3 regions of the Cobetia sp. QF-1 genome follow, and region 3 is predicted to be linked to each of the others. Evidence: predicted binding sites of a transcription regulator. Region 3 holds the regulator's gene; each other region holds the start of a gene.

Region 1 (10,982 bases), on a different contig from region 3:
AGAACAGGTGATAGCGCTGGGCCAGGGGCAGCTCGGTGGCAGGCTCACAGGTCAGAAGTTCACCGTCGGCGAAGACTTCGTAGGTCTCGGGGTCGACCTTGAGCTCCGGGCAGGCATCGTTGAGTTTCATGTCACGCTTGCGCACCTGGCGTACGTCGCGACAGGCGGACAACGGGCTGTCGAGTCCGAGGGCCTCGCCGACACCGGCCTTGAGTGCCGCCTGAGAGACGAAGGTCAGGCGCGTGGCGCTGGCTGCCTTGCCGAAGGCGCCGAACATCGGGCGGTAATGCACTGGCTGTGGCGTGGGAATCGAGGCATTCGGGTCGCCCATCGGCGCGGCGGCGATCATGCCGCCCTTGAGAATGCAGGCCGGTTTGACGCCGAAGAACGCCGGTGACCACAGCACCAGATCCGCCAGCTTGCCGACCTCGATGGAGCCGACCTCATGGGCGATACCGTGGGTAATGGCCGAGTTGATGGTGTACTTGGCGATATAACGGCGGGCACGGAAGTTGTCGGTGCCGCGTTCGGCATCCTCCGCCAGCAGGCCGCGCTGCTCGCGCATCTTGTGCGCGGTCTGCCAGGTGCGGCAGATCACCTCGCCCACACGGCCCATCGCCTGGGAATCCGAGGACATCATCGAGATGACACCCAGATCATGCAGGATGTCCTCGGCGGCGATGGTCTCGCGGCGAATGCGCGAATCGGCGAAGGCCACATCCTCGGGGATGCTCGGGTCCAGGTGGTGGCAGACCATCAGCATGTCGAGATGCTCATCCACCGTGTTGACGGTGTAGGGACGCGTCGGGTTGGTGGAGGACGGCAGCACGTTGGGCCGCGAACAGGCGGTGATGATGTCCGGCGCATGGCCGCCACCGGCGCCTTCGGTGTGGAAGGTGTGGATGCAACGGTCCTTGAAGGCCGCCAGGGTATCCTCGACGAAGCCTGATTCATTCAGGGTGTCGGTATGGATCGCCACCTGCACGTCGTAGGCATCGGCGACTGTCAGACAGTTGTCGATGGAGGCCGGCGATGTGCCCCAGTCCTCGTGAAGCTTGAGGCCGATCACGCCGGCCTCGATCTGCTGCACCAGCCCCTCGGGCAACGAGGCATTGCCCTTGCCGAGCAAGCCGATGTTCATCGGCAGGCTGTCCACCGCCTGCAGCATCTTGCCGATATGCCAGGGCCCCGGCGTACAGGTGGTGGCATTGGTGCCGGTGGCCGGCCCCGTGCCACCGCCGAGCATGGTGGTGATGCCGCTCATCAGCGCCTCTTCCACCTGCTGTGGGCAGATGAAATGAATATGCGGGTCCACACCGCCGGCAGTCAGGATCTTGCCCTCACCGGCGATGATCTCGGTGCCCGGGCCGATCACGATATCCACGTCAGGCTGGGTGTCGGGATTGCCGGCCTTGCCGATGGCCGCGATGCGCCCGGCCTTGAGACCGACATCCGCCTTGACGATGCCCCACCAGTCCAGAATCAGCGCATTGGTGATCACGGTATCCATCACGCTCTCATCAGCGCGCTGACTCTGGCCCATGCCATCGCGAATCACCTTGCCACCGCCGAACTTCACCTCTTCGCCATAGTGGGTGAAGTCCTTTTCCACCTCGATCCACAGCGCCGTATCGCCCAGACGCACGCGGTCACCAGTGGTCGGGCCGTACATGTCGGCATAGGCCTGTCGCGTTATCTTCATGGGTTGCCTCTTGATCCCTGAGCCGCAGTCTCTGAATGAGCTCCAAGGTAAATGCCTGTCGGCGCCATTGCCTGACGCCTTGACGGAAAGGTTGTCACTCGCTCAGCGCTCGACACTGCCGTCATCCTTGAGCTGTCCCATCACCTCGCCACGGAAGCCATAGATATGGCGACTGCCGGCGAAGGGAATCAGCGTGACGTCACGCGTCTGTCCGGGCTCGAAGCGAATCGCCGTGCCCGCGGCGATGTCCAGGCGCTGTCCGAGGGCGGCCTCGCGATCGAACACCAGCGCCGGGTTGGCCTCGGCAAAGTGATAGTGCGAGCCGATCTGGATCGGTCGGTCGCCGCGATTGCCGACCGAGAGCGTGGTGCGCAGGCGGTCCTCGCAGAGAGAGATCTCGCCGTCCGCCACCTGATATTCACCGGGAATCATCATTGCTCACCTCACACGATGGGGTTGTGAACGGTCACCAGCTTGGTGCCATCCGGGAAGGTCGCCTCGACCTGCACCTCGGGAATCATCTCGGCGATGCCTTCCATCACGTCATCACGGGTCAGCACCTCTGCCCCCCGCCCCATCAGCTCAGCCACACTCAATCCTTCGCGTGCGCCTTCCAGAATCTCGGCGCTGATCAACGCGATGGATTCCGGATAGTTGAGCTTGAGGCCCTTGGCCTTGCGGCGCTCGGCCAGCAGTGCTGCGGTAAACAGCAACAGCTTGTCCTTGTCTCTTGGCGTCAGTTCCATGTCGTGGCTCTTGTGGTTGTCATTGCGTGGGGGCTCTCGAGGTCAGGTCAGCCAGATACGTGGCACCTGTGCCTCGCGCCCGGTCATCAGCGGGCGCAGGATCTGCCATGCCTGCTGGCACAGCGCCCAGGCCTCGTTGCGTTCATGGCCGAGATAGCGCAGCAGCAGCACGCCCTCGCGGCGCGTCACCGCCCATCGCGGAGTGGCAGGCATCGCCTCGCGCAGAGCCTCGATGGCCGCCGCCTCATCTGCAAGCCCGACCGCCCACAGCGTGGCCTGGACACTGCAGCCGCCCTGCCCCCAGCGCCCCATGAAGCGCGGATGCAGCGGGTCCAGCGACTGGCGCTCGATCCACACTGGCTTGCCGTCACGCGCCAGGCGAAAGCGTTGTTCCAGATGGCCGCTGACGAAGGGCAGCTCACCGACGGGCCGGCCGAGTGCCAGCACTTCCCAGCCCAGACAACGGGCATTGCCCTCAAGCTCGAGGGTGGTGGTCTGCTCGCCGCGCGAGCCATTGAAGGCCAGCGTCTCCTGAGGCAGCCATTCCAGCGTGGCGCCGTTGGCGACCTTGAGATGCGTATGCTGGCCCCAGGCCACGCCGTTGCGATCCGCCTTGTAGAGCTTGGCCGCCGCCGGCGTGGTCAACAGCACCTGCGCGCCCTGCTCGACCTCTGCCGTGATATGCAGCGCATCACCACTGACCAGCCCGCCGGGAGGGTGCAGCAGATAGACATGGCAGCATCCGTGGCGGCCTTCCGGATAGAAAGGGCGCTGCACGCGCAGCGGGCCGTGATGACGACGACGCGTCAGTCGCGTGATGGGGCCTGCGCCATCGCGGGTGTCGGTCTCGAAGCGCAGCGCCAGCGAGGCCTGCCACTGACGCTGATCATCGAAGCGATGGCCGGACGCGACATCCGTCGCGCCGTCTGCGGAAATCATGCGCTGGATGGTCATACGGTCAGGTGCTGCTTGATCAGTTCATCGGACAGCGCCGCGATCTCGCCTTCGGCCACCCGCCGGCCGCGATCCATGATCACGAAGCGATCGGCGTACTTGCGCGCGAAGGGCAGCTTCTGCTCGACCAGCAGCACCGTCAGGCCGTCTTCCTTGATCAGGCGGCGGATGACCTCGCCTATCTGGGCGACGATATTGGGCTGGATGCCTTCGCCGGGCTCATCGAGGATCAGCAGGCGCGGTTCGATCACCAGCGCGCGGCCGATGGCGAGCTGTTGCTGCTGGCCGCCGGACAGGTCGCCCCCGCGCCGGTGGCGCATCTCCTTGAGCACGGGAAACAGCTCATAGATGCGCTCGGGAATCTGACGCAGACCATCACGGCGCACGGCGAGCCCGGTGCGCAGGTTCTCTTCCACCGTCATCATCGGGAAGATCTGACGTCCTTGGGGGACATAGCCGACGCCCAGGCGGGCGCGCTCCTCGAGCTTGCGACGTGTCAGATCAAGCGGCTCGTGGCCACTGGCATCGCCACTGCTGTTCTCACCACTACCGCCCTCGCCCTCGCCCTCGGCGCGATACAGCAGCTTGCCGTCACGGACGCTCTCCTCACCCATGATGCACTTCATCAAGGTGGTCTTGCCGACACCGTTGCGGCCCATCACGCAGGTGCATTGGCCGGCGGGAATCTCCAGCGTGAGATCCCACAGCGTATGACTCTCGCCGTAGAACTGATTGAGCGACTCGATGCTCAGCAGCGGCGCCACGTCATGGGTCGGCGATGCGTGGGGCATCGGGGTATCGGTCATCTGCGCTTGCGTCATCCGTCACTCTCTCCCAGGTAGACCTCGACGACCTTGGGGTCGCTCGATACCGCATCCATGCTGCCTTCCGCCAGTACCGAGCCCTGATGCAGCACCGTGACCTTGCGCGCGATGGAGCGCACGAAGCCCATATCATGCTCGACCACCACCACCGACTGACGTCCCGCCAGGCTGGTCAGCAGCTCCGCGGTGCGCTCCATCTCCTGCTCGGTCATGCCGGCCACCGGCTCATCGACCAGCAGCAGACGCGGTTTCTGCATCAACAGCATGCCGATCTCCAGCCACTGCTTCTGGCCGTGGGACAGGATGCCCGCCTCGCGCGCATGCCATTCCTTGAGATGAATCGTCTGCAGCACTTCCTCGATCCGATCCCGAGTCTCGCCGGTCATGCGCGCGGTCAGGGTCGGGAAGATGCGCTTGTCGGTGGCCATCGCGAGTTCGAGATTCTCGAACACGCTGAGCGCCTCGAAGACGGTGGGCTTCTGGAACTTGCGACCGATGCCCAGGGTGGCGATCTCGGGCTCACTCATGTGCAGCAGATCGTGGCGGCTGCCGAACCACACCGAGCCACTGTCGGGGCGCGTCTTGCCGGTGATGATGTCCATCATCGTGGTCTTGCCCGCGCCGTTGGGGCCGATGATGCAGCGCAGCTCGCCATCGTCGATGGTCAGATTGAGGTCGTTGATCGCCTTGAAGCCATCGAAGCTGACACTGACATCCTCCAGATAGAGGATCGGCCCATGAGTCACATCCACCGGCGAGACGCGCGGGGTCAGGAAGTCGAACACGCGATCCCGCGTCGCCATCTCTTTCAACAGGCTCATGCCGTGGCCTCCTGCTCGGTGGGACGAGTCGCGCTCGCCGGATCAATCTTCGCCTTGGACGACGAGCGCCTGCCCCAGCCACGCTGGACGAACAGGCCGGCGATGCCCTTGGGCAACAGCACGGTGACCAGCACGAACAGACCGCCGAGAGCGAACAGCCAGGCGTCCGGCATGATGCCGGTGAACACCGTCTTGGCGTAATTGACGATCAGCGCGCCCAGCACGGCGCCGTAGAGCGTCGCGCGGCCGCCGAGCGCCACCCACACCACCACCTCGATGGAGAACAGCGGCGAGAACTCGCCGGGATTGATGATGCCGACCTGCGGCACATACAGCGCTCCCGCCACTCCGGCCAGCATCGCCGAGACCACGAAGATGAACAGCTGGACACGTTCGACGCGATAGCCCAGAAAGCGCGTGCGTGCCTCGGCGTCGCGACAGGCGATGCTCACGCGCCCGAGCTTGGAGCCGACGATGCCGCGACACAGCAGATAACCGAGTCCCAGCGCCACACCACTGGCGATGAACAGCGCGACGCGCATGGCATCCGTGCGCAGATCGAAGCCCAGCATGTCCTTGAAGTCAGTCAGGCCGTTGTTGCCGCCAAAGCCCATCTCGTTGCGGAAGAACGCCAGCATCAAGGCGAAGGTCAGCGCCTGGGTAATGATGGAGAGATAGACACCGGTGACGCGGGAGCGGAAGGCCAGGAAGCCGAACACCAGCGCCAGCAGCCCCGGTGCCAGCAGCACCATCAGGAAGGCGAAGGCCGGCATGTCAAAGCCCTGCCAGAACCACGGCAGCTCCTGCCAGTTGAGGAAGACCATGAAGTCCGGCAGTTCCGGATTGCCATACACGCCGCGGTCGCCCACCTGGCGCATCAGGTACATGCCCATGGCGTAACCGCCCAGCGCGAAGAAGGCGCCGTGGCCCAGGCTGAGGATGCCCAGGTAGCCCCAGACGAGATCCACCGCCACCGCCAGCAGCGCATAGCACAGGTACTTGCCCAGCAAGGTGACGGTGAAGGTGCTGACATGCAGCGGATTACTCTCGGGCAGCAGCACATGCAGCAGCGTGACCGCGAGTACCGACAGTGTCAGGACTGCCAGGAATATCTGGGTGGAGCGCTCCGTGAAGGGGCGCGCCAGCCAGGAACGTGAATCAGGCATGGATCAACCCTCCGCGGCGCGGCCCTTCTGCGGGAAGAGTCCCCGCGGGCGCTTTTGAATGAACAGGATGATGAACACCAGCACCACGATCTTGGCCAGTACCGCGCCCGCCCAGGGCTCCAAGAACTGGTTGAGAAGCCCCAGTGACATGCCCGCCACCAGCGTGCCCCACAGATTGCCGACCCCACCGAACACCACCACCATGAAGGAATCGATGATGTAGTTCTGGCCCAGGTTCGGACCGACGTTGGTGATCTGCGAGAGCGCGACACCGGCGAGTCCGGCGACGCCGGAGCCCAGCGCGAAGGTCATGATGTCGACACGCGTCGCCTTGATGCCCATCGAGCGCGCCATGGCACGGTTCTGTGTCACCGCCCGCACCTCGAGCCCGAGACGGGTACGCCGCATGATCAGCATCAGGCTGGCGAACACGACCAGCGCGAAGCCGATGATGTAGAGACGGTTGAGCGTCAGTGACAGCGCCTCGTTGACCATCAGCGAGCCGCTCATCCATTCAGGCGTGACCACGATGCGATTCAAGGGCGAGATGGTGGTGCGCACCAGCTGCTGCAGGATCAGGCTGATGCCGAAGGTCGCCAGCAGCGTTTCCAGCGGACGTCCCTTGAGGTGCTGGATGACACTGCGCTCGATGATGACGCCGACTGCCGCCGCGACCAGGAAACCCGCAGGAATCGACAGCAACAGCGCCAGCCCAGGTTGGCCCGGCAGCAGTTGCTGCATGCCCCAGGTGGTATAGGCGCCGAGCATGATCAGTTCGCCATGCGCCATGTTGATCACGCCCATGACACCAAAGGTGATCGCCAGACCTATCGCCGCCAGCACCAGCACGGAACCCAGTGACAGGCCGAAGTACAGGGTCTCGAACCCGCGGTTGAGCTTGAGCTTCTGCTGGATACCTGCCAATGCCGAGGTGGCTGCCTCGGCCAGTTCAGGGTCATCACTGGCGGCGGCACCGTTGAGCGCCGCGATGGCCGCGCTGTTGAGACTTCCGGAGAGACGCTCCAGCGCGGCCATGTCGCCACGGGCCTCCAGCTGCTGGATCGCCAGTGCTTCTTCCAATGCCCCGCGAACGCTTTCATCCTTCTCGCGCTCGATCAGGAGGCCCAGCTTGTCCGTCATGGCGTCAGTGACACTGCCACGCAGTCCTCGTGCCGCCTGTAGACGAACCGACTCATTGTCGGAGGTGAGATCGATCATCGACAGCACACCATCGACATGACCGCGCAGGGAATTGTTGATGCGCAGCGTATCGATCTCGCGGCGCGAGATCTTGCCGGCGGAGTCGCCGCTCAGCGCATCGGAGACCGCCCAGTCACGCCCACGGTTGTTGTCGATGATCAGGAAACGCTCGCCGCTCTTGAGGCGAGCCAGCTTGCTTGAGGAGAAGGCTTCCAGCCAGCCACGCGCGCGCGTATCGCCGCTCACGGCGATCTCATCGATCACGGCCGGCTTGGCGGGATTGCGCGCCTCGGCAAGTCGATTCAGCAAGGTCTGGGCAGCGCTGTCAGACAGACGCGCTGACTGCCCAGTCGCGGATTCGGACTGGGCAGCGGCAAACAGGGGGAATGACAGAAGACAGATCAGCAGCATCCTCTGCCAGCACCAGCGAAACATCATTGCAACGGAGATAGACATCAAGAAGGCCATCCATGGTGAACGCGCGAAGGCGTCATCAGTCTCCGAGGGCATCGCGACCTCGGAGACTGACACTCAGCGAGGCGGCACGCAGGCTCACATGCGCGCCGCCTCACTCTCAGAACGTGCTACGCATCATTGCGTGGCGACGTTCTGTTGAGCCCCACAGGAATGGGTCACGACGTTGTAGTTGCCGCACTCCATCGGTTTGCGCCAGTCACTGATCAGGTCTTTCGAGCCTTCCAGATAGTCCGACCAGGCATCGCCTGCCACGGTGGAGGGGGTCTGCCAGACGACGGAGAACTGACCGTTGTCCTGGATCTCGCCGATCAGCACCGGTTTGGTAATGTGATGGTTGGGCATCATGGTGGCGTAGCCGCCGGTCAGGTTGGGAACGGATACGCCGATGATGGCGTCCTTGACCGCATCGACCTCGACACTGCCCGCCTTGCGAGCGGCTTCCATCCACATGTTGAAGCCGATGTAGTGGGCTTCCATCGGATCATTGGTGACCGCATCTTCCTTGCCGGTGTAGGCGATCCACTCATCGATGAAATCGTAGTTGGCGTCGCTGTCCACGCTCATGAAGTAGTTCCAGGCCGCGAGATGGCCGACCAGCGGCGCGGTATCGATACCGGAAAGCTCCTGCTCGCCCACCGAGAAGGCGACGACCGGAATATCTTCGGCCTTGATGCCTTGATTGGCCAGCTCACGATAGAACGGCACATTGGCATCGCCATTGATGGTCGAGACGACAGCCGTTTTCTTGCCGGTGCTGCCGAAGGATTTGATGTCAGACACGATGGACTGCCAGTCGGAGTGACCGAACGGGGTGTAGTTGACCATCACGTCCTCATCGGCCACGCCGTGAGACTTGAGATAGGCGGCGAGAATCTTGTTGGTGGTACGCGGATAGACGTAGTCGGTCCCGGCCAGCACCCAGCGTTTCACGCCGACATCGTTCATCAGATAATCCACTGCCGGAATCGCCTGCTGATTGGGCGCCGCCCCGGTATAGAAGACGTTCTCGGAGGATTCCTCGCCCTCATACTGCACCGGATAGAACAGCAGGCCATTGAGCTCTTCGATGACTGGCAGCACGGACTTGCGTGACACCGAGGTCCAGTTGCCGAAGATCACGTCGACCTTGTCCTGGGCCAGCAGCTCTCGTGCCTTCTCGGCAAACAGTGGCCAGTTGGAGGCGGGGTCGACCACGACGGGCTCAAGCTTGCGGCCCAGCAGTCCTCCCGCGTCGTTCTGCTTCTTGATCAACATCAGCATGGTGTCTTTCAGCGTCGATTCACTGATCGCCATGGTGCCGGACAGTGAATGCAGAATGCCGACCTTGATCGGCCCCTCTTCCGCCTGGGCGACATTGGCCAGCGAGAAACCGACACAGGCGGACAGCATTGCGGCAGCAATTTTCTTGTTCACGACATTCCCTCGTATCTTGTTGTACTTGTTATCCCTCCTGTGCTGGTGCAATTGATGTGCCAGTCAAATATCAATACCGCTGCCAATGGCCATTGTTCCACCCTGCCAATGCATGTCGCGAATATCAGCTGCACCAAACATGGGCACATTGATGGGCGCAGGCACGGACATGCACCACCGCGAGGCCTTCTTGTCCCATGCGAGAGGCAACAGGAACATCACAACCACGCGCGAGCCGCTCATGGCGATACGATGGTCTCAACTGGTGCATGTCCTCACATTAAATGCTGAGACATAAGGAAGGCGGGCATCAGCCAACTCCTCATCACCACATGACACGAGCAATGCACGACACGCGAGCGCATCAACTCACCAGACTGACATCACTACGCCTGACCATGAGCGACTCGTCAGCCCAGTGGATGCTGAGCGTCTGATCACCCAGCCGGATCCGTGGCGCCTGATTTTCGCTCTGGTCGCCCCCCTGGCTGACATCCTGGCTAAAACAGCTGGCGATAACGTGGTGCCGCGTGCGGGCCGCCAGTCTCCAGGTCATGTGGCTGACATCCTGACGCGCATCGCTGTCGATGATGTCGTGCTCCTCGTTCGACTCGCCGCCGCCGGACTGCACATAGCCATGCTGCAGCGTCGGTGTCAGGTCAGGATGACTGTTCAGCCGTAGCCGATAGTCACGCTGCCCGGCGCTCAAGGTAAAGGTCGTTTGCTGTTGCGCACAGGCCACCGCCGAGTGCAAATTCCACTCCACCGCGAAGGGCTGTTCTGCCGAGAGTTCATCGTGTATCACGAGGCCAGCGTCACGTAGCAGCACGAGGGTGCGAATGACACGAATACCCCCTGCATAGGCAGCGCTCATGTCCAGACGTACCACCATGGCGTTCTCACGCTGATCACGTGAGAGAAGCTGCGCAGTAGCGACGGGATCATCCAGCAGCTGCCCTTCCCCCGCGATCAGTGGAACGTTATGTGCGCGCGAGGTGCGCGTCCACTCGCGATGATGCTGACTACCGAAAGCGTAGCCATAGCTGCCGGTGGGACATAGTAGCGAGTGACCGTTGTCGATGAGACTGATATTTCCCTGGTCGGCATGGCGATGAGAGCTGTTGCCGAAGGGGCTGCAACGGTAGCGCAACTCCACCCTCCCGAAGCGTTCGAGACCATGCCCGGCATGCGGGTAGAAGGCATGACGGGAGTCACCAGGATCCTGATGCTCAGTCCTTGTCTGCTGCTCAATACGTTCGTGTGTTAAACGTACCTGATCCAACGTTGGGATGACGTCCAGCAAGTGAAGCGAGTAGATCTCGATCCTGTCTTCCAACAGGCGACAGTGCTCGATATCTGCCACGCTGCCAAAGCGTTGTGCATAGATGCGAAGCGGATTCTGAGCAAAGAAACCCGGCCACTCCTTACCTTCAGGTCGACACCAGAAGCCATCACCGAACGGATGAAGATCATTGTCCGCCACGACAAAATCTCGGCAATATTTCAGATAATTCTTATAGAAAGGATGCTGATAAAAAGAAAACCCTGAGAGGCGCTCCACCGCCAGAAAGAACGGATGAAACCACTTGGTATAAGAGGAGGAGTAAAAGGCGCCTTCTGCCCACCCGCCATCGGCACTACCGTAGAACGGTAGAACGCCCTGGTAGAGATCAAGTGCT
Region 2 (10,982 bases), on a different contig from region 3:
ATGGCGTGCTGCCAGCGCCTGCTCCAGCCCCATCCAGCTGGTCAACAGATTGCGACGAAATTGCTTGCGATGGGCAATCAGTGCCTCAGCAGTGGCGCGAGATGGTGCAAGGCGAGTCGGTGCATGCACCACGAGCACCGCGTCCACCCCGTGATCATTGGCGACGATATTCACTGCAGCCAAAAAATCTTCCGGTGTGGCATTACCCCCGAGGTCGACCGGGTTTCGCCCTGGCAGGCTCACATCCAACTCACCCTTGAGCAGTGCCTGGCGACTCTCTTCGCTCAACTCTGCTAGCTTGCCACCACCCGCCATCAGCTTATCGATAGCAAGCAACGCTGGGCCCAAGCCATTGGAGACAATCGCCAGTCGGTCACCTCGCAGCGGCTTCATGCGATTCAAAGTTTCCAGTGCATCAAACATGTCTTCACTATCATTGACGCGCACTACCCCGGCACGAGCCAATGCCGCATCGACAATACGATCGCGATTGGGAACACCAGGAGTGACATGCGTACCGAACAAGTCGGCCTCAGGCGTACGACCACTCTTTATCGCCAATACCAAGCGGTTACGTGATGCTTCACGCAAAGCCGTCATGAAGTGCATTGGGTCGTGGATACGCTCGAGGTGTAATAGTAGTGCTTGGGAGGGCCCGTACTGATTCAGATAATCGATCAGATCCGGCAACATGACATCGACACTATCGCCCAACGTCACCAGGTGAGAGAAGCCTATCCCGCGCCCTGCCGCCCAGTCGATCATCGCATTGCCCAACATGCCGGACTGACCGAGATAGGCAACCTTGCCCTTGGCTACCGGCTGGCCACTGAAAGAAGCATTAAGATGGCTATTGGGCGCACAGATTCCCATGCACTCAGGGCCTAGAAGGCGAATCCCACTGGCACGCGCTGCCTTTAGCAGGCGGCTGTTCAAATCTTCCTGTTCGGAATGAATTCGCAGCGTCTCTGGTACAGGTGACCGTGAGTCGCGACGCGTCAGCATCTCCAGCCCTTTCTCGGTCGCTCGGGCAAATGAGCTGACGGGCGTAGGGGCAACGCCGCCTGAAATCAGCAGCGCGGCCTTCACGCCGAAGCGTCCGAGCCTCTCGACCATTTTCGGCAGAGTCTCTGCGGGAGAACATAGAATGGCAAGATCCGGCACTTGAGATAGATCACTCACACGCCGCACACAGCTCACGCCATGCACCGTCTCATATCCCTTGGGATTGACGACCTCAAGAGTGCCCTTGAACCCTCCTTCCAACAGATTCCTGAGTACCTGCCCGCCAATGGAATGCGTCTTTTCCGAAGCGCCAATGACCGCCACGCTGCGGGGCTCGAAGAAATTGCGCAGAAATCGCGTGCTCATGTGCTTGTCCTATCAGACCTGCGTAGTGAATACCTTCATCTCAGCATGCCGCGAACGATGTTCCCTGAACAGCCACATGCAACGGATAAATCTATTCGATACATCGCACCCTACCGCAACACGCAACGAATAACGCAGCTTCTCCCTCTTAACAGCAAGAACGTCCTTCGCTAGACCATCCGCCACTATCTTGCATGGCGCTCGGCTCTTAATGTAATGCCTATACTTTGCATTATGACAAACGCTTTACCAGCGGGCATGCCGATGATCACCTCATACATTTCTCATAGCGACTGCGCTAACCACTTCATGGGGCCAACACACCCGGAAAGTCCGTTGCGCCTGCAGGCGATCGAACGACGTCTAGCGCTGAGCGGAGTGATTCAACACGTTCAGCAATACAACGCCAGACCTGCAACGCTCGAGCAGCTTTCGCGTGCGCACCCTCTGCGCCATCTACAAGCACTAGAGAAATGCCCACCGCAGAATGGTCAGTTACTGGCCCTCAATGACGACACGCTGATGTGCTCCGATAGCCTGATAGCAGCACGCTTGGCAGCCGGTGCAGTCGTGCGTGGAGTAGACCAGGTCATGCGCGATCAAGCTGATAACGTCTTCTGTGCGGTACGCCCCCCTGGCCATCACGCAGAACGTGCCGATGCCATGGGCTTCTGCTTCTATAACAACGTTGCAGTAGGCGCATTACATGCACGCCAACACTACGGCGTGAAACGTATCGCCATTCTTGATTTTGATGTACATCAGGGGAATGGCACGGTAGATATCTTCAAGCACGACTCGGACACTCTGGTCTGCTCATCCTTCCAGACCGCCATGTATCCTTGGCGTTATCTGGAAAGCAGCTGGGACCACATCCACAATACACCGCTTGAAGAAGGCAGTGGCTCCCTCACTTTCCGACGCGCGATAGAAACTCAGTGGTTAAAGCGACTCGACGACTTCAAACCGGAGCTGATAATGATATCCGCTGGCTTTGACGCACATCGCGAAGACCCGATGGCAGAATTGTGCCTTGAGGACGATGACTATTACTGGGTTACACGCTTCGCGATGGACATCGCACGACGCCATTGCCACGGACGTATCGTCTCGGTCCTGGAAGGCGGCTACTGTCTGGACGCGCTCGGCCGCAGTGCCGAGGCCCACATCAAGGCGCTGGTGGGCTTACCGATGGAAGATGGCCTATCCACCACTTCACGCCTCACCCCCAAAACGAGCCATGCCTCCACCACCAATGCTGATCATGCGGCTCGGGGCACCGACAGTGATCGTGAGCACCGACTGTTCTGACCCGTTTCCTTCTTGCAGGAAACATCGGTGGCTTCCCGAGCAGCATTCACGCTGTCGCTGATAGCAATGCACATGACTTGTCGAGACTCTGTGTGGTTTTCCATTCGTGATAAGCTGGCGAAAAAGTTTCCTATAGTAAACATATGGCCGCCAGTGCCCCAGACGACAGCGAAGCCCTCATGAGCACACCCACTGACAAGGATGCAGCCGTCCGAATCGCCTCCGGCCGCAAGCCCTTCGTAGAACCTCTAAAGCTTGGCGAGCGCGTCAAGCAAATTCGTCTCTCCAATCACTGGACCCTGGAAGATGTCAGCCAACGTACCGGGCTGGCTCGCTCTACGCTGTCCAAGATCGAGAATGAACAGATTTCGCCGACATTCACCGCAGTGCAGAAACTGATCAGCGGCCTCAACATCGATCTACCCCAGTTACTGAGCCCGCCCAAGCGTCAGAGCGGCACTCTCGGACGCCGAGACCTCACCCGCGTGGGAGATGGCAAGAGCCATCCGACGCCTACCTATGAGCACGAACTGCTCTCATGGCAGCTGGCTCAGAAGCGAATGATTCCCTTCAAGACTCGTGTACGTGCTCGTAGCTTTGATGACTTTCCGGACTGGGTACGCCACGACGGTGAGGAATTCCTGATGGTGCTGGAAGGCAGCATTCAACTCTACTCGGAGTTCTATGAGCCACTTGCGCTGGGTAATGGCGACAGCATCTATTTCGACTCCGATATGGGTCATGCACTGGTTTCCACCAGTGAAGATGACGCCGTAGTGCTGTCCGTCTGTACGCGTACCGACACTGACTAGCCATTATCTACTGATAGCTTTTGGCTAAACCGTTTTAAATATTTATTGCAGCATAGAGAATATTTTACCAACAAAATCATGATAATGAGATTCTAGGAACAAGAGAATAAAAAACGCCTATTAGCGATTAGCTAGTAGGCGTTTTTGTTCTTCATTCTCTGACTTGACGCTCAGTCCTGAAATCTCATCGATTTCACACTCAGTCATGCTGTGTCGCATCGCCACGCCAGATCAACTGACCGCATTCGCGAAGATCGTACCCACCCAGTGACTGAGCTAGCTGGATGCCATGCGGCGTCATGAGGTAACCAAGCATGCCTTGAAACAAATCACGGAAATAGACGTTCCGCGGTACGACAAGATCAAATGCCTCTTCACAGACAGGCACGAAGCCAAGACCAAACTCATTGGCAGCGGACAAGGTACCAGGGCCGACATCAACCTCGCCACGCGCCACCAGTGAAGCAACCTCACGTTCCGAGTAGGCAATCGCGAGCGTGTTGAGCTGTTCGGGACGCATTTGATGGCCTGATAACCATTCCTGCAAGAAACGCTGCGAACCGGCACCCTCCTGACGCACCGCCCAGCGCCGCTGAGCGCCGAACAGCCCGCCCGGATCGACTGGCAAGTGGCGATCTCCATTACGAATGATCAAGCCCTGCGTGCGCCGCGCCAACCTGACCAGCACCCATTGCCGATAGCCATCATGTCCGCGAATCAATGCCGGATGGCGCAGCGCGGCCTCTTCTGCTCGCCCCCAGTGAATGGCGCAAACATCGGCGCGCCCCTGACTGAGCAAGTCCAGCCCAAGCCGCGTCCCCGTCACACTCATGCCATAGAAAGCACTGCCACCATGCTGCTGATTGAGGCGCATGGAAAGTGCAGCCAACAGTGGATCATCACTGCCGGTAAGCATGAGCCGATCAGCTAGTACGCCGTGATGACTGGACTCCAGTATCCATTGCTCTACCAGACGGCGCGGAAATAGCCACTTGCCCGTCACCTTGGTGGCCGGCATGGTACCGTCACTCGCTAACTGATAGATCTTTTTCTCATTGAGGTGCAACAGCCTGGCGACTTCCTGCACCGTCAGGAATGGATTGTCATGGCCAACGGGCGTAGCGGAGGAAGCTAGGGGCGATGTCGGTGCAACGGGCTGATTCATGGCTTGCCTCTCTGCTCCTTGGTGGCATAACTATTGGCGCCCTTTCCAGAGTCTTTCATGACGTCAGCCGCCCGCGGGGCCGGAATGGCATCCAGTACCAGTCGGCCAACAGAATCGATGGCCTGAAAATGCTTGCCCTTGGCACGTGCGATCAGCAGCACGCCAAAGCGCTCTGCCAGCTCAACGCCCTTCTGCGTGACGCCTGAGCGCGACACCAGCACTGAAATGCCGGCCTGAGCGACCTTGAGCACCATTTCCGATGTCAAACGCCCAGTGGTATAGAAGATATTGGCACCTGTGTAGTCCACCGAGCCAGAACCGTCTATTGATCCAAAGCTGTCAACCGATCGAGAGGTCTCTGTCAGTGCTCCACGCAAGGGAGACAGCCAGCTTAATCCTGCCAATGTATCGACCGCATTGTGACGCCCGACATCCTCAATGAAGGCCAGCACCTCATCATCACGACATAACGCACAGCCATGCACGGCACCCGCCTTGCGATAGGTGGCATTATGCGCCGTCAATGCATCGAGCAATCGATAGAGCAACGCCTGACTGAAAGGCCGTGAATCAAGCGCAGAGAGCGACTGACGTTCAAGAAGATTGCCGAAGACCGTACCCTGACCACACCCTGTGGTGACGGTGCGCTTGCCAAGCCGCTGCTCGATATCGTCTGGTAGATGACGTGTCACTACCGATGCACTTTCTACTTCCCAGTCCACCTGGAGGGCTTCAAGGTCTTCAAGCTCACCCAGCAGCCCTTGGTTGCGCAGATAACCGGCGACCAACGCTTCGGGCTCAGCGCCCAGAGTCATCAGCGTGACTATCTCACGCCGATTGAGATATATGGTCAGTGAGCGTTCTGCTGCAATGGATTGCTGATATCGCTGACCGCGCTCATCCATCACTTCGATATCCAACGTGGTAGGCAGCTTGGCATGACTGATCGCAGGCTGTACGGAAGTGTTCATGACGTTGGGTTCTCCCTCATCGAGCCTGATTCACTACACGGCGGTACTGCCGAGCATTTCTAGAGCCACCTTCCACAGCTGTTCAGTAGACTGCGTCATCAGTAGAAGTGCAGCAGTACGGATAAGCGCAGGATACCAGTGTCCTTATCTCAGTGTCTTTTCGCGATATAGACCGATCACAGCACTGCCAACCACGGCATGTTTCTTGCAGCCAATACAGCAGCCATTCAAGACACACCGCCGCGGCGCCATTGCCTTTGATCTATGGTACTCCGCGTCGGACAGCACTCCATGAGATACGCCATGACTCAAGATTCTGACTCGCTTATGGGCGCGAATTCCGACCCACAGACCTCTCCTCGACCACATGTCATGTCTCGTAGTGATGATACGCGCTGGATAAGCATTTCACTGGCACCCACTACCCAGCGACTTGGCCGCTTCAGCATTGACACCTGGTGCATCGCCGAACTCGCGCCAGCCAACGCGGAACATGCTCATCAACACCAGGATGACAGCCCGTCACCCACGGTCGTGAATCACCGTACGCTAGCACTCCAATTGCACCTTACCGAGCGCACCGATTATCGCTACAACCTGCGCTGTGATCAGCCACGACTATTTGTGCTCTGCGAGGAGCGTGAAGACGATGGTATGCAGCCGCGCGTCGTGACGGCCTGCCAGGAAGTCGCCTCTCAATGGATGGATGGTGATCAACTGGTGCTTGACGCCCCCATGCCACCTGCACTGATGGTCTGGCTAGAAGGCTACCTGGCACGCCGTGGCGAACGCATTGATGAAGGCAAGAAGAAAAAACGCAAGGGAGCAGGACGTGCAAGTCAGTCTGGACAACCCCATCAGAATTCTCCGGATGCTCCCCAGCCAGCGGATGACAAGCAATGACCCACAGGCCTGATGACACTGCTGACAAAGGACAGGAGAGCCTTCTGTCACGCTGGTCACGCCGGAAACAGCATACCGACCAAGCGCGAGAAGATGCTCCCCCATCAGCGCTCAAGACGCTGCCACGTACACCAGCGACTCCAGGCATGAGTGCGAACACGAGTGCAGCGACCGCACTCAGCGATGAGGCATCAGCGAGTCTGACGGATGATCAGCCACACTCTGCTGTCGATCAGACCATCGAGCCACACACGAGTGATCAGCTCGCACAAGACTCCGTTGGGCAAGATATAAGTGAGCACGGGACTGACGAAACGCCCGCGTTCGAGCTACCAGATCCCGAGCTGCTTACACCCGACGCCGATATTAGCGCTTTCATGCAGCCCGGCGTGGATCCTGCGTTACGCCAACGTGCATTGCGGCGTATTTTCATGGGAGGGGAGCATTCTCTACGCGATGGATTGGATGATTACGACCAGGATTTTTCCAAGATGCGCCCACTGGCAGCTGGCGTAGCTGAGACGCTGAGACGCTGGACTCACAAAGTCGAGGAAAGCCTCGAGGCACTGGACGAAGAAGAACTGAAGCCACTTGAGGCAGATACGGAAGAGCAAGACACAGCATTGGAAACGAAACACGAAACACAGCAAGAGCAGCAAGAGCAGCAAGACAAGTCACATAATGAGACCAGCACACCTGACAGTACCGAACCTCAGACTGAGGCCACACACGCTGTTGATTCGGATCATCCCACAACCGCCGCCCACCTCACTTCTAACGACACTTCACGGCCATCCATACTGCCAAGATGACACGCTGCGCACTCGCCATGAGTCAATATGACCCAGCTCACCATCCTGACAGAGCATTCGAGGTCAGCCCTATGGCTCATGAGTCACTATAGCGCGCATCAATGAGGCGCACTGTCTGCAATGCACACGCTATATTTTGCATGACGTGCGTGTCTGACGCGTTTCGTACTCTGCTGAGCTATCGGGTACACCTGACAAACGCCCATGACATCTGCCTGCCTGAACTATCCTTCTGGGGCGTCCTGACCGCCTGATAGCGCAGCGCAAAGCATGTCATTGACCACCCACTGAATGACTGTTGACTGCTGACCGGGCATTTGCCTTGAGAATCTGCGGCGACAGGGTCCTGCGACAGCCTTCTGCCACCTGACGGCAGCGGCGACCGACAGGACCGTATCGACCGAAAAGGATGAGCAAGATGACAGCGAGCTCCTCGCACCCGCAGCCGCGTGATCCAGCAGCGCACGGCACGCCCTTGGCCGTACACGCCAGTACCGGCCTGAGCATTGAAGATACCCAACGCTTGCTGAATCAACAGGCTCGCCAGCGCGCCATGTCTTCCACAACTGGCGCTGCAACCACGAGCAGACACGCCACCAGCTTGCCATTGCTCGCCAGCGATGCCGGTAGTGCCCCGATCCGCTATCGCAGCCAGGGCCGTACGCTTCTCGTCGGAACCGAAGCACGCGTTCGCGCATTGGCCAGCCTGTTTTCGCAGCTACCAACAACGCTTCAATTGCCGTTGGTACTGTTGATCAGTGACCAGGACAACAGCGCGCTAGTCTCGCTCGATGAACAGCATTTCACGACCAGCGAAGCATTGCCGTCGCACAGCGCCACACGTGATCTACTCAGCCTGAAGGGCTATCTGGGACAGTTCACGCTGACCAGCGATGGCGTCAACCTGGCCTCCGCCCTGCTGCCGGCAATCTCTGTCATGCAGCCTGATGGCCAATCCAGCCTTCAGCATGTGGCGCATTTTGATCTGATTGCAGACCTGGCAGCCCAGCCTCTCAATCAAGCAGAGCTTGCACCGCCCGGGTATCTACGCGCGACTGAAGCCGTACTTTCTGAACTTGATCGCCTGGCTAGTGATGCGCAACTCGATGCCATAACGCTGCCAGCATTGACGGAATGGGCTGCTCAATTCAGTGAATTGGTCGGCAGCTTCGACAAGCCAAACTATGTCAGCGTCAATCTGGATGTCTGTGCGCATGCCAGCGCTGGCAGCATAGGCTGTACACGCTGCCTGTCTTCCTGCAGCGCTGATGCAATCTTCTCCGTAGTGGGTCGCCGCAATGCACATATCGAAATTGATCCCTTCCTGTGCCATGGCGCGGCCAGCTGTGTCAGCGCCTGCCCAACTGGCGCCCTGAGCTTCACTCAGCCGCCCTTCGAGCAACGCATGGAACAGATTCAGCGGCTTCTGGAACGCTATCAGGATGCCGGCGGCATTTACCCATTGCTGCGCTATCGTCTTGATACCGATGAGGCTGGTTCAGCGGCTGGCTCAGCGGCCGTTTCAGTTGCCGACCAGGAACGCTGTCTCGACATCACACTTGATGAGATCACCGCAACCAGCCATGACGAATGGCTCGCCGCGCTTGCGTTAGGCGCTTCTCAAATACTCGTCGAACTGCCGAGCACTCTTCCGGCTGGCCAACGCCAGCAGTTAGAGCAGGAACGTCGCCTGACGCTTGCCCTGTTGGATAGCATGCAACTAGCCACTGATCACCATGACACCTCACGTCTGGTCTTCATCTCCTCGTCTGTCGAGGGAGAGTCCGCTGAGGATAGTGCCAACGCACTACCGCTGATAGCGCCGCTGTGTGTAGCACTCGCACCGGGTGCTGATAGTGAAGAGGAACATCAGCTCGGCCTGCCCATTGCACGTGATTGGCTGCTAGGCCGACCTGATGAGCGTCCCGGCAAGCGTGAACGCCTCAATCGTGTGCTCGATCATCTGGCGGGCCTTACCGCGGCTGATCTCGCGGAAGAGTCTGTGGCGGTGCCTGAAGGTGCCCCCTTTGGCAGCCTCGCTATCGATACTGATGGCTGCACCCTGTGCCAAGCCTGTGTCGCGGTCTGCCCAACGACTGCGCTGAGCGCTAACCGCACGTCTCCGGCATTGTCCTTTACCCAAGGTGACTGTGTGCAATGCGGACTCTGTGAGCAGTCCTGCCCAGAGCAGGTCATCACGTTGACACCGGGCTTTGCCCCCCAACCTGATGTACGCCGCGAACCGCAGCTCCTCAAACAGGATGTGCCTTTTCCCTGCATCAGCTGTGGCACGCCCTTCGGCTCAACTGCCACCATCACGGCCATGCAGACAAAACTAGCCTCACATGCCTATTTTCAGGGTGATGGCGCCTTGCGTCTCAAGATGTGCAGTGACTGTCGCGTGAAAGACATCTGGCACGAAATGGCACGTAATCCTGATGCCCAACTCAAGGTCTGAGCCAATGACATTCCCAACGGCCTCTGGAGAGACTCCGCCCATGGCGCCTGACGATGAATCAGTGATGAGCCACAGCGTCGAACAGCAGGCATTGCGCTCTGACCTCTATCGTTTGCTGGCACGCTTGGTACGTGCTGCACCCGACGAGGAGCTCATCGCTTTCCTTGCCACGCTCGAACACGATGCCATGACTCTGCCGGGGGCGGATCAGCAGCAATTGCCGAGAGCCCTGGCATCATTGTCTCTGGCCGCGCGCGTCAGTGAACCGCGTCGATTGGAAGACGAATACTTCCAGGCATTGGTCGGCGTGGTGCAAGGCGAGGTAGTGCCTTATGCCAGCTGGTATCTCACCGGCTCGCTGATGGAGATGCCTCTGGTGGCGCTTCGCCAGGACCTCAAGCTCCTAGGATTTGAGCGTCAAAGCGATGTGCATGAGCCAGAAGATCATCTGGGGGCTCTGTGTGAAGTCATGGCCATGCTGATTGACGAACTACCCTGCGAGCAATCCGGCTTCTTCCGTCGTCATCTGGCGAGCTGGGGTGAGCGCTGCTGTGCTGATCTTGCGCGCCGCGAGAGCCCGTTCTACGCCGCTGTCGGCTATCTCGGCCAGGCCTTCCTCAATGCTGAGCGCTTGAATCTCGGCGAGTCCATCGCCGTCAATGCACAACCGGCAGGTGTGGAGACGAATAACGCAGGCGAATGGCAAGGGATTCGCTTGCCCTCGTGAGTCTAAGCAGCGGCAGCTGAACATCAGCAATGCAGTGAACTGAACATGAAAGCGATCCACAAACGTGTGATCGAAGACAGTACTCAAAGACAGCCACGGTCAAGGCGACGTGAATACGCTACGTATCGCCTTTGCCAAAAGGGAGATCAGCATGAAGACTGATGATGACAAGAAAGACACGCACAACCTCGCTCGTCAGGGACGCCGCAAGTTCCTGCGCGTACTAGGAGCCAGTACCGTCGGTGTTGCTGCAGCAGGATCACTGGCAGGCGCCGTCATCCCCGACCAGGCAACCCCTGAGGCCAAGGCCGCTGACAAGAGTTCCGATCGCTATCGCGAGAGTGACCACGTCAAGGCGTTCTACGCCACGCTGCGTGATTGAGTCATGCCGCAAGGTGTGATCATGCAGTGATAGATAGACAGCGCCGGCAGCTGTGATTACCGCAATACTG
Region 3 (10,982 bases):
ACCTGCCCGAGCAAGGTGAGATGTGTGTCATCTGCCTCCTCAGGGACCAACAGCACAAACAGCAGGTCGATGGGCTCTCCATCAATGGCATCAAAGTCGATGGGGTCACCGAGCTTCAGAAAGGCCGCGATGGGCGTCTTGCAATGCGGGCTGCGTGCATGTGGCACGGCCACACCATGGCCGATACCGGTCGACCCTAGTCGTTCACGACCAATCAGGCGTGAGAAGACTTCCTGACTATCCAGGCTGGGAATGTTCTGGGCAATGAAGGTGCTGAAAAATTCCAGCACCCGCTTCTTGCTCCCCCCGGGGACACCGTAAAGCGTGCGCTCGGGGGGAAGGATCTGATCAAGTGTCATGGCAGAAGGTCAACGGGTCCCGGTGCCCTGAGAGCGAGCCTGGGACTTTTCCTTGTGTTTGACCAGCTGGCGATCCAGCTTGTCGGCGAGCGCGTCGATGGCAGCGTACATGTTGAGGTCTTCTGCCAGGGCGTGGAGATCTGCGCCGGCAGCATGCAACGTGCAGGCTGCCTGCTGGCGCTCCTTCTCGATCGACAAAGTCACCTGAACATTGGTGATGTTGTCGTAATGCCGTTCGAGGCGAGCGAGCTTCTCGTTGATATAATCGCGGAGAGGGTCGGTAAGTTCCACATGATGCCCGGTAATATTCACTTGCATGGACACGCTCCTTTATCCAGCGGGTTACCTTTCAATTGTAACCCTTTTTGACTGCGAGCAAACCCTGATAAGACGCTCTGCTACATGGTTTCCGTGCCTGCCGCTGCCAGTAACAAACTTGGCTCGTGTCAGGTGCGTCGAGCGCCTACCCCGACAATGCCCAAGCTTTGAGCAAAGATCAACGCTGCGCTGCATCGTGGCGCAAGGCTTGTCTTCAACTCACTGGGGGAGAACGGAACGTTCCATGACAGAGGAGTGTGACGGTTTGCGCTGGAAGAGTGACAAGAAGGCGACTGTTAGTCGCTAATGTCAGCATGTACGTCGATGTTAGTGGGCGTCTTGGATTGGTCAAAAGTACGGGATGAGCACGAAGGAGGCGGGGTTTTGCGTAAGAAAAGCCGCACGAATGATCGGTAATACTATCGAAAGTGATTTTAAAAACATGCAATTGGGAGTGAGAGGTACATGCTGGCGGTCATGCCTTGGGAGAAAATCGCCGGCTTTCCATGCAAGCCGGCTGATCATGATGTGGATATTTACGATTTTTAAGGCCATGACAGAGGTAGTGGCCTCTGGCTAGCTAGATGATCAGGCCAGTCGCTTGCGTTCGCTAGAGGAAGGAATACTCATGGCTTCGCGATATTTTGCGACGGTGCGGCGTGCGACTTCAATGCCATCGCTGGCGAGTAGGTCGACCAGACGTGAATCCGACAGCGGTTTGCGCGCCGGCTCGTCCGCAATCAGTTTTCGGATACGTGCGCGAATGGCGGTACTGGAATGTGCATCGCCATTGCCGCTCCCTCCCACTTGGCTCGAGAAGAAGAATTTGAGTTCGAAGACGCCGCGAGGGGTATGAATGTACTTCTGAGTCGTGACGCGCGAGATAGTGGATTCGTGCATCTCGACCACTTCAGCGATATTGGCGAGGATCAGAGGCTTCATGCCTTCCTCACCTTGCTCAAGAAAGTCGATCTGCCGCGCCATGATTTCACGCCCTACCTTGAGCAGTGTGTCATTACGTGACGAGAGACTTTTCATCAGCCAGCGCGCTTCCTGAAGATTATCCTTGAGGAAGGTGTTGTCCACAGACTTGTCTGCCCGCTTGATGAGCGCTGCATATTCCGGCTGGATACGTAGCTTCGGCAGCGCTTCGGGATTGAGCTCAACCTGCCAGCCGTGACGAGTATGGCGTACCAGCAGGTCAGGTATCACATAGTCACTGGCGGGCTCCCCCCAAGCGGAGGCTGGGCGTGGGTCCAGTGCTCGTATCAGTCGAATGACGTGGTCCAGCTCAGCATCATCCAGTCCCAGGCGGCGCTTGAGTAGCTTGCGATCATCGTTTCCCAGCGCTTCAAGAAACTGACGTACCAATCGCCGAGCCTGCGCGAGTAGCGGCAGGTCATCGGGCAGCAATGCCAGTTGTAGCAGCAGGCATTCGCGTAGATCGCGGGCGAAGACGCCAGTGGGATCGAACTGCTGCAAGCGTAGCAGTACCTGCTCTAGTTCCGAGGCTTTGAGGCCAGCCAGCCCTTGCCCCCGCAAGCCATCGACTAGCTCGTCCAGGGTCAGGCTCAGGTAGCCTGCACCGTCCACGGCATCAATCAGGCTTTCCGCCATTTGCCGTTCACGGTCGTCGAGGTCGGTCATCGCTAATTGCCAGCGCAGATGATCTTGCAGGCTTTCTACACTGGTGTTGCGCTCGAAATCCTGGCCGTCATCACTGCCGCTACTACTTCCTGAGCTTGTCAGGCTGCCAGCGTGATCCTGATAGAGGTCCGACCAGTCACTATCGAGAGGATACTCTTCCGGGATCTCGCTGTTTGTTTCGGCAGTGGAAATCTCGCTCGCATCCTGTGCTTCAACGACTTCCAGCGCCTCATAGTCCTCGTCGAGTTCCAGCATGGGGTTGGACTCGAGCGCCTGTTGAATTTCCTGACGCAGGTCGAGCGTCGACAACTGAAGCAGTTGAATAGCCTGCTGCAGTTGTGGCGTCATAGTCAGCGAAGTGCCAAGGCGGAGTTGCAAGGTGGGTTTCATGGGGCTGTCGATTCACGGCAAAGGAACGTGCTTCTACGCTATACCGTGGGTCGGGGCACTGACAAGGGGCGAAAGAGATTATTCAAGCAACTTGTATGCCATGTTTCAACGAAGGTGGTATGGACGTCATGCTCAAGGCTGATACCAGTGAGGTAACAACATCCTTGAGCATGTAATGTCATTCTGCGAGGGACGGCGATACGAGGTGCCTTGCTCTCATGCTACCGATTAAAGCTTGAACTCATGCCCCAGATACACATCGCGTACCTGCTGATTGGCTAGAATGGTATCGGCATCACCGTGCGCGATGATCTGACCGTCACCGACGATATAGGCGGTATCACAGATATCGAGTGTTTCTCGAACGTTGTGATCGGTGATCAGTACGCCAATGCCGCGATCACGCAGTTGTCGCACGATGCTCTTGATCTCGCCTACCGAGATGGGGTCAACACCGGCAAAGGGTTCATCCAGCAGTATGAAATCCGGCTCTGTCGCTAATGCGCGTGCAATTTCGACACGCCGACGCTCACCGCCAGAGAGGCTCATGCCGGTGCTGGCGCGGATATGCGTGATGCTGAACTCATTCAGCAGCTCTTCAAGGCGCGCTTTGCGCCCGTTGCGATCAAGGTCCTTGCGTGTCTCCAGAATCGCCATGATGTTGTCGGCCACTGACAGCTTGCGGAAGATTGAGGCTTCCTGTGGCAGATAGCCGATGCCAGCGCGTGCCCGCAAGTGCATGGCAGAGTCGGAGAGATCATTGTCATCGATGGTGACGCTGCCGGCATCGGCGCGTACCAAGCCGACAATCATGTAGAACGAGGTGGTCTTGCCAGCACCATTGGGTCCTAGCAGGCCGACGATGTCGCCTTGACGAATTTCCAGCGAGATATCCTTGACCACCTTGCGCCCCTTGTAGGCTTTGGCCAGGTGGCGTGCGCTGAGCGTGCGGAGGGGAGCGGCAGTCATGACTCAGTTTTCCTTGCTGGTGTTGGCGCCACGCGGTGTCAACGTCATGTGTACGCGTGAACTGCCGTCGCTCTTCTGTGAGGCGTCGCTGCTGTTGTTGGCATTGACTTGGCGTTTGTCGAGGAAGTACTCCACGTAGCCACCTTCGAAGGTGTCATCACCCTTTTCGAGACGAGCGTTACCGACCAGTTCTACTCTACGTTCCAGTGCATGGTAGAGAATGGTATCTGCCCAGCCTTTGACCAGCTTGTCGTCTGGAGTGGGTTTCTGTTCCAGATAGGCACGCTTGCCTGTTGCCTTGACCAATGAGATCTCGCCGCTGTTGGCGCGGCTAATGTCAACGCGGCTGGCATCCAGCTTCATGCTGCCCTGGCGCATTTCGACACGGCCGGTATAGGTTGCAGTGCCGGCTTTATCATCCAGTGACAGGGAGTCGGCAGCGATGTTGATCGGCTGATTGGCATCATTGTCGAGCGCTAATGCTGCTGGCGCAGTGATAGCCATGCCGAGTGTCAGGCACAAGGCCATGACACTGCTGTTAAGAGTCTGTCGCCAGGCCGTCAAGGGCTTGAGAGTCGTTGAAGTCATGGGGTGCTCCTTGGCAGAACCGGGTATGTCTTCTCGATCAGGCATGCCATCGGGAAGCAGTGAATAAGGGAGTCTATTGGACTGGCAGCACGTGGGATGTGCTCAGCCGCGCTGACTGTACGCTAAGTACCATGATGATTACTGACTGGCTTCAGGTGCGGCTTCGAAAGTGCTGTTGACGCGTCCTTCGCTATCGTTTGAGGTAGCATCGCTGCCCTCATCGATACGTTCAGCTTCCTTGCTGGCCGCACTCTTGCCCTTGCCGGGTTGAAGCGTGCCGCGTACACGACCGTCCAGCACGGCGGAGTCCTTGGAAAGATCCGCGCTGAAGCTGTTGCTTTCGATATGCTGACCATTCTGGGTAATGACGACGGGTACGTCGCTCCAGGCACGGTTCTGTTCGCGGCTGTAGTTCAGTACGTCAGTATCCAGTGTCCAGGCATCGGAAGGCTGACGCAGCTGTGCGTTGCCCTCTAGCGTGAAGGTGTCGCCACCGGCACTGAGAACGCCGCGCTTGCCAGTGGCATACCAGCGGCGGTCCTCGCTATCGTTGGTGCTAATCTTTGGAGCTTGCGCGATGGTGACATCATCCTCGGGCGTATGCTCAATGTGCGGGGAAGTCATGTCTTGAAACGGCACGCCCCGCGCATCGAAGCGAGTCATGTCAGCCCCGTCAAGATAGTAGTCCGGCTCACCGCTGTTGACCTGTGTACCTATGGCAGATTCAAGGCTATTGCGCTGCTCTATCAGGGCGAGTACGCCACCGACCAGCAGCAATAGCAGCATCAACCATAGACGCGGAGAAGGACGGGGCAAACGTAACATCAGGCGTTCGACCTCTGTAGATAGGTATCGAGCACTGACGCCCAGTGGCCCTGTGCCTTGAGCAGTAGGTCACAGATTTCGCGTACGGCACCCTCACCGCCTGAGTGAGAGGTCACCCAGTTGGCTTCGCTCAACACATAAGGCATGGCATTGGGCACGCTGATACCGAGACCGACGCGACGGATAGCTTCGCGGTCCGGCAGGTCGTCACCACAGTAGGCAACCTGGTCGAGCTCAATATCGTGTTCACGGCACAGTTGGCTGAGCGCGACCAGCTTGTCTTCACGGCCCTGAATGACGTCCTGAATCCCCAGTTCCTTGGCGCGTCGTTCCACCATCGGAGAGGTACGGCCAGTGATCAAGGCGACACGAATGCCACTGCGCAGAATCAGCTTGAGGCCATGGCCATCCTGCACATGGAAGCTCTTGGTTTCCACGCCATTGGCGTCATAGTGCAGGCGATTGTCGGTCAGCACGCCATCCACATCCAATGCCAGCAGGCGCACGTGACGTGCCCGATCAATGATGTCCTGTGGGTAGTCTTCCGTCAGGGAAATACTCTCACTCATGATGTTTCTCCTCGCACTCCGTGCGTGCTTGACGCTGTCCTGTGAACGGCTGGTGATGTGGCTCAAACAAGTGACTGTCCGTAGTGGCGTCAAACGCCGCGCTAGCTTGCTGAATGCACTGCTGTCGTAGAGGACAGCACTCGCGTCCAGTGGTTCAGATCACACCGCTGGCCAGCAGGCCGTGCATGTGGATGGCTCCGATAGGATGCTCATCCTCATCACAGACTACCAGAACGCTGATACGGTTTTCTTCCATGATGCGCACTGCTTCGGCGGCTAGCATGCTGGAGCGGATAGTCTTGCCACCGCGGGTCATCACGTCATCGACCTTTAGCGCGCGCAGATCACCATGTTGATCCAGTGTACGCCGCAGGTCGCCATCGGTGTAGACGCCGACAAGATGCTCGTCTGCATCGATCACGCAGGTGAAGCCCATGCCTTGACGGGTGATCTCGAGTAATGCGTCACGCAGCGGGCTGCCCAGATTCACGCGTGGCAGATCATTGCCCTTGTGCATTACATCCTGCACGCGTAGCAGTAGGCGGCGACCGAGGGTGCCGCCAGGGTGCGAGAGGGCAAATTCTTCTGCCGTGAAGCCGCGGGCTTCGAGCAATGCCACGGCGAGCGCATCACCCATTACCAGTGCGGCGGTGGTTGAGGCCGTTGGCGCCAGATTCAGAGGGCAGGCCTCTTGCGCGACACTGGTATCCAAGTGTGCATCCGCATCACGTGCCAACGTCGAACCGGGCTTGCCTGTCATCGAGACCAGCGGCGTGCCCATGCGCTTGAGCAAGGGCAGCAGGGCGGTGACTTCGGCTGTCTCACCGGAATTGGAGAGCGCCAGCACCACATCGGCCGAGGTGATCATGCCGAGATCGCCATGGCTGGCTTCGCCTGGATGCACAAAGAAGGCGGGAGTCCCGGTGCTGGCCAGCGTCGCAGCGATCTTGCTGGCGACATGGCCTGATTTGCCCATGCCGGTGACGATGACACGGCCCTGTGTGGCCAGCATCAACTGGCAGGCACGATCGAAATCAGCATCGAGATGCTGCTCGAGGGCGATGATGGCAGCACCCTCAATCGCGAAGGTACGTCGTGCGCTGGCGCGAAAATCGGCATCGGCAGCGTTGGGCGAATCGGTCGCGCTGGCGGCATCATTTAGCGCAGTGTGCTGGGTGCTGGAAGACGTGGTCATGATCAGATTGTTGCCTGTTGTGTGGCCAGGACTCAAGCCGTGTGAGAAGGAGTGTCATTGCTCGCACGGCGGTGACAAGAATGGTGCTAGTCAGTGGGTCAGGCTGATGGCTAGCCAGGCGCTGTAGGCCAGATAGCAGCCGAGTAGAATAACGCCGGGCCCGCGCCCGATCTTGCCGCGACGCTGCCAGATGAGTAGAGCGGCCAGCAGCAGGGTCAGCCCCAGCATCACCGGATAGTCACGGCTGATGGCGCTGCCATCGACGGGCCCCGGCGCTATCAGCCCCGGCATCGGCAGTACTGCCAGGATGTTGAAGAGATTGGAACCGATGATATTGCCGATAGCGATGTCGTGGTGACGTTTGAGTGCGCTGGCGACACTGGCGGCTAGTTCCGGCAGGCTGGTGCCGATGGCGATCACGGTCAAGCCAATGATCAATTCTGGCACACCGAACGCCTCAGCGATGTCAGTGGCACCCCATACCAGTGCTCGGGAACTGGCGATCAGGACTGCCAGGCCAATGAGTAGCCAGAAGACGGCGCGCCCGGCCGTCATGTCAGGGATATCGCCACCGGCTTCTTCTTCGCTTGGAGCATCGACCTTGAACAGCCACACGATCGTAAAGACCAGCAGTGCCAGTAGCAGGATGCCATCGAGGCGACTCAGGGCGCTATTGGAAAGGGCGTAACCCGCCAATGCCGTGGCTGCCAGCAATAGCGGTAGCTCTCGACGTACCAATCCAAAATGGACAGGGATTGGTGCGACAAGTGCTGTCACGCCCAGCACCATGCCGATATTGGCGATGTTGGAGCCTAGTGCGTTACCCGTCGCGATATCCGGAGTGCCATCGAGTGATGCCATGATGGAAACGACGATTTCCGGTGCTGACGTGCCGACGGATACGATGGTCATCCCGATCAAAAGCTTGCTCATTCCGGCACGCCGGGCAGTAGCGGCAGCGCCTTCGACAAACCGATCGGCGCTCCAGACAAGGCCAATCAGGCCAAGGATGATTGCAAGGATGGGATATAGCATCAGGACTCTCGAGGCAGGAGGAGGGGCAGTGGCGTATTGCTGGGAACCGCGTCATTAAACGCATCCCCTAAAAGCTTTGCAAGGTAACGGGGTGTATCACTGACGAGTGAGACTGGCGGCAGAGGGGTGGGTTCGGATACGATGTTCGCTAACTAACTTGATCCTTGGATCTCATGATTCGGACATTCGGCGTGATTACGAGCTGCAGATGGTTGGCTCTGCGTGTCGATATTCCCTCACAGCGGATGCTTTTATGACTGAATTGCCCGGTCAGACCGCAACACCGACCGATGCGAACGGCCAGGATGCGGGCGACCAGGATGCATCGTCATCCTCCTTGGGCACGGAAAGTGGCATTGATCTTGATGATGCGCTGATTCGTGTTGAAGGCCTGCGTTTTACTCGGGGCGAGCGCGAAATTTTCTCCGGTATTGAACTCAAGGTCCCACGCGGTAAGATCACCGCCATCATGGGGCCGTCGGGGACCGGCAAGACGACGTTGCTCAAGTTGATCGGCGGGCAATTAACGCCCTCCGCGGGTCGCGTCGAGATTGCAGGACAGCACGTGCATGGCTTGTCGCGTCGCGAGTTGTTCCGCATGCGTCGCCGCATGGGTATGTTGTTTCAGAGCGGCGCACTATTTTCTGATCTCAGCGTGTTTGAGAATGTGGCCTTTCCGTTGCGCGTACACACCGATCTTCCTGATGCAATGATTCGTGACATCGTGCTGATCAAACTCGAGTCTGTTGGCTTGCGTGGTGCACGCGAACTGATGCCGGCTGAGCTTTCTGGTGGCATGACGCGTCGTGTCGCACTGGCGCGCGCCATCGCGCTCGATCCTGATTTGATCATGTATGACGAACCGTTTGCCGGACAGGACCCTATTTCGATGGGCGTGTTGGTCAATCTGATTCGTCGTCTCAACGATGCGTTGGATATGACAGCGTTAGTCGTTTCCCACGATATCAAGGAAACGCTGACCATCGCCGATTACGTCTATGTCATTGCCGACGGCAAAGTGATGGCGCAGGGCACGCCCGCAGAGCTCAATGCCGATGCAGACCCTCGCGTGGCCCAGTTCATCCACGGCAAACCCGATGGGCCAGTACCGTTCCATTATCCCGCGCCGGACTTTGAAGGTGACATTCTCGATGGGCGTGAATCGTCAGCGGAGTCATCAGGCAGGAGGCAGTCATCATGAGCGCGCTGAATCGTGGGCTGCTAGGCTCGATTACTTCACTCGGTCGTAGCAGTATTGAAGTGATTGCCGCTGTCGGTCGTGCGGGTATTTTGCTGGTACAGGCCGGTATAGGTATTCCTTCTCGCGAAGGCATCGGGCTGTGGGTGCGTCAGATGCATTTTGTCGGTGTGTTGTCACTGGCGATCGTGCTGGTCTCGGGACTGTTCATCGGTATGGTGCTTGCCCTGCAGGGATACACCATCCTGGTAGGCTTTGGTGCTGAAGAGGCGCTGGGCCAGATGGTGTCGCTGTCGCTATTGCGAGAGCTGGCTCCCGTCGTGGCAGCGCTGCTGTTCGCAGGGCGTGCCGGATCAGCACTGACAGCCGAGATTGGCTTGATGAAGGCGACTGAGCAGTTGACCAGCATGGAGATGATTGGTGTTGACCCTCTGAAACGCATCGTGGCACCGCGCTTGTGGGCTGGATTCGTTTCTCTGCCGCTGCTGACCATAGGCTTCAGCGTGGTGGGTATCTGGGGGGGCAAGCTGGTCGGTGTCGACTGGCTGGGCATCTATGAAGGTGCCTACTGGAGCAGCATGCAGTCGAATGTCGATTTTATCGGCGATGTCATGAATGGTGTCGTCAAATCACTGGTCTTCGGGCTGGTGGTGAGCTGGATTGCAGTTTTCCAAGGCTATGATCTTATCCCGACCTCGGAAGGCATCTCGCGCGCAACCACACGTACTGTGGTTTATTCATCGCTGGCGGTACTGGGGCTCGACTTTGTCCTCACGGCCGTCATGTTTGGAGATATTGGATGAAACGTACCCGCATGGTCGAGTTTGGCGTGGGCCTGTTCGTGCTCGCCGGTTTTCTTGGCATGGTGTTTCTGGGCCTGCGCGTCAGTGGTGTCACTTTTCAGCAAGCGGATGACACCTTCGTGCTCAATGCCAACTTTTCAGGGATCGGAAGCCTCAAGGCGCGGTCAAAAGTCACCATGGCAGGCGTTGCCGTCGGTAGTGTCGAAAGCATCGAGCTGGACCCGAAGTGGTTTGATGCCCGTGTGACGATGAAGCTGGACAGCGGCCTCAAGGACAAGCTGAGCAAGGACACTACGGCCGCCATCCTGACTTCCGGCCTTCTGGGGGAGCAGTATATCGGCCTGAGTACTGGCGGAGACCCGGAGATGCTTGAAGATGGCGATACCATCCGAGATACCCAGTCAGCGTTGGTGCTGGAAGAATTGATTCAGCAGTTCGTCTCTAATTTCTCGAAGAGCTAATTCGGGCATTTCCTGAAGCGCTGACGCAAGCCTGACTCGCCGTTCGCGCGATGCATACTTTCAAGGAGCAAACCTGATGACCCATTTTCTCAAGCAGCTTATTCGTCCGCTGAGTGTACTGAGCTTGTCGGCCCTGATGACAATGAGCCCGCTGGCGGCGGCCGCCTCGCAGGAACCTGATGTCCTGCTGCGTGATACCGTCGAAGGCCTGACCACCAAGATCGACAGTCGCGAGAGCTACTACAAGGACAACATCAACGAGCTGGAAGGGCTGGTGGATACCGCGCTCAAGCCGGTCGTGGATTATCGCTATATCGCGGCAAGCGTGATGGGCAAGTATTTCAAAGCAGCTTCGCCAAAGCAGCGTACCGAGTTCTCCAAGGTCTTTCACGACACCTTGATCGGCACCTACGCCAAGGGTTTGGTGAGCTTCGACTACGCCAAGCTTGAAGTGAAGGACAGCGAAGGTGATCGTCGCTACGAAGATCAGGATACTGTCTACATGGACGTGATCGATACCAAGGGCAAGGTCTATCCGGTCGCCTACTCCATGCGCCTGCGTAATGACGAATGGAAGGTGGTCAATGTAATCGTCAATGGCGTCAATCTTGGCCTGACTTTCCGT

What was found. Region 3 encodes sigma-54, which starts transcription at its own class of promoters, with help from an activator protein. Its sites were predicted from a motif close to TGGCACNNNNNTTGCTNT; they were not measured.
Region 1: the regulator sigma-54 is predicted to act here: its motif matches at 9,348-9,365, upstream of urtA (urea ABC transporter substrate-binding protein).
Region 2: the regulator sigma-54 is predicted to act here: its motif matches at 5,825-5,842, upstream of CFN46_RS13840 (DUF3305 domain-containing protein).

What each region holds. Positions count from the first base shown of each region.
Region 1 covers NZ_NBVS01000009.1:94,657-105,638, forward strand. Annotated here, with positions in the region: gene ureC (urease subunit alpha) at 1-1,702, opposite strand, end outside; gene CFN46_RS17755 (urease subunit beta) at 1,805-2,134, opposite strand; gene ureA (urease subunit gamma) at 2,146-2,448, opposite strand; gene CFN46_RS14815 (urease accessory protein UreD) at 2,491-3,387, opposite strand; gene CFN46_RS14820 (ABC transporter ATP-binding protein) at 3,399-4,157, opposite strand; gene urtD (urea ABC transporter ATP-binding protein UrtD) at 4,220-5,047, opposite strand; gene urtC (urea ABC transporter permease subunit UrtC) at 5,044-6,213, opposite strand; gene urtB (urea ABC transporter permease subunit UrtB) at 6,217-7,824, opposite strand; gene urtA (urea ABC transporter substrate-binding protein) at 8,005-9,279, opposite strand; gene CFN46_RS14850 (heparinase II/III family protein) at 9,668-10,982, opposite strand, start outside.
Region 2 covers NZ_NBVS01000008.1:10,348-21,329, reverse strand. Annotated here, with positions in the region: gene CFN46_RS13865 (bifunctional acetate--CoA ligase family protein/GNAT family N-acetyltransferase) at 1-1,371, opposite strand, end outside; gene CFN46_RS13860 (histone deacetylase family protein) at 1,636-2,682, shown strand; gene CFN46_RS13855 (helix-turn-helix domain-containing protein) at 2,862-3,494, shown strand; gene CFN46_RS13850 (helix-turn-helix transcriptional regulator) at 3,694-4,659, opposite strand; gene CFN46_RS13845 (formate dehydrogenase accessory sulfurtransferase FdhD) at 4,656-5,630, opposite strand; gene CFN46_RS13840 (DUF3305 domain-containing protein) at 5,934-6,533, shown strand; gene CFN46_RS13835 (DUF3306 domain-containing protein) at 6,530-7,345, shown strand; gene CFN46_RS13830 (4Fe-4S dicluster domain-containing protein) at 7,764-9,803, shown strand; gene CFN46_RS13825 (molecular chaperone) at 9,844-10,530, shown strand; gene CFN46_RS13820 (hypothetical protein) at 10,682-10,912, shown strand.
Region 3 covers NZ_NBVS01000001.1:616,154-627,135, reverse strand. Annotated here, with positions in the region: gene ptsN (PTS IIA-like nitrogen regulatory protein PtsN) at 1-359, opposite strand, end outside; gene raiA (ribosome-associated translation inhibitor RaiA) at 369-677, opposite strand; gene CFN46_RS02785 (RNA polymerase factor sigma-54) at 1,266-2,714, opposite strand; gene lptB (LPS export ABC transporter ATP-binding protein) at 2,943-3,683, opposite strand; gene lptA (lipopolysaccharide transport periplasmic protein LptA) at 3,687-4,271, opposite strand; gene lptC (LPS export ABC transporter periplasmic protein LptC) at 4,410-5,096, opposite strand; gene CFN46_RS02765 (HAD family hydrolase) at 5,096-5,665, opposite strand; gene CFN46_RS02760 (KpsF/GutQ family sugar-phosphate isomerase) at 5,820-6,860, opposite strand; gene CFN46_RS02755 (calcium/sodium antiporter) at 6,951-7,895, opposite strand; gene CFN46_RS02750 (ABC transporter ATP-binding protein) at 8,149-9,096, shown strand; gene mlaE (lipid asymmetry maintenance ABC transporter permease subunit MlaE) at 9,093-9,896, shown strand; gene mlaD (outer membrane lipid asymmetry maintenance protein MlaD) at 9,893-10,357, shown strand; gene CFN46_RS02735 (phospholipid-binding protein MlaC) at 10,434-10,982, shown strand, end outside.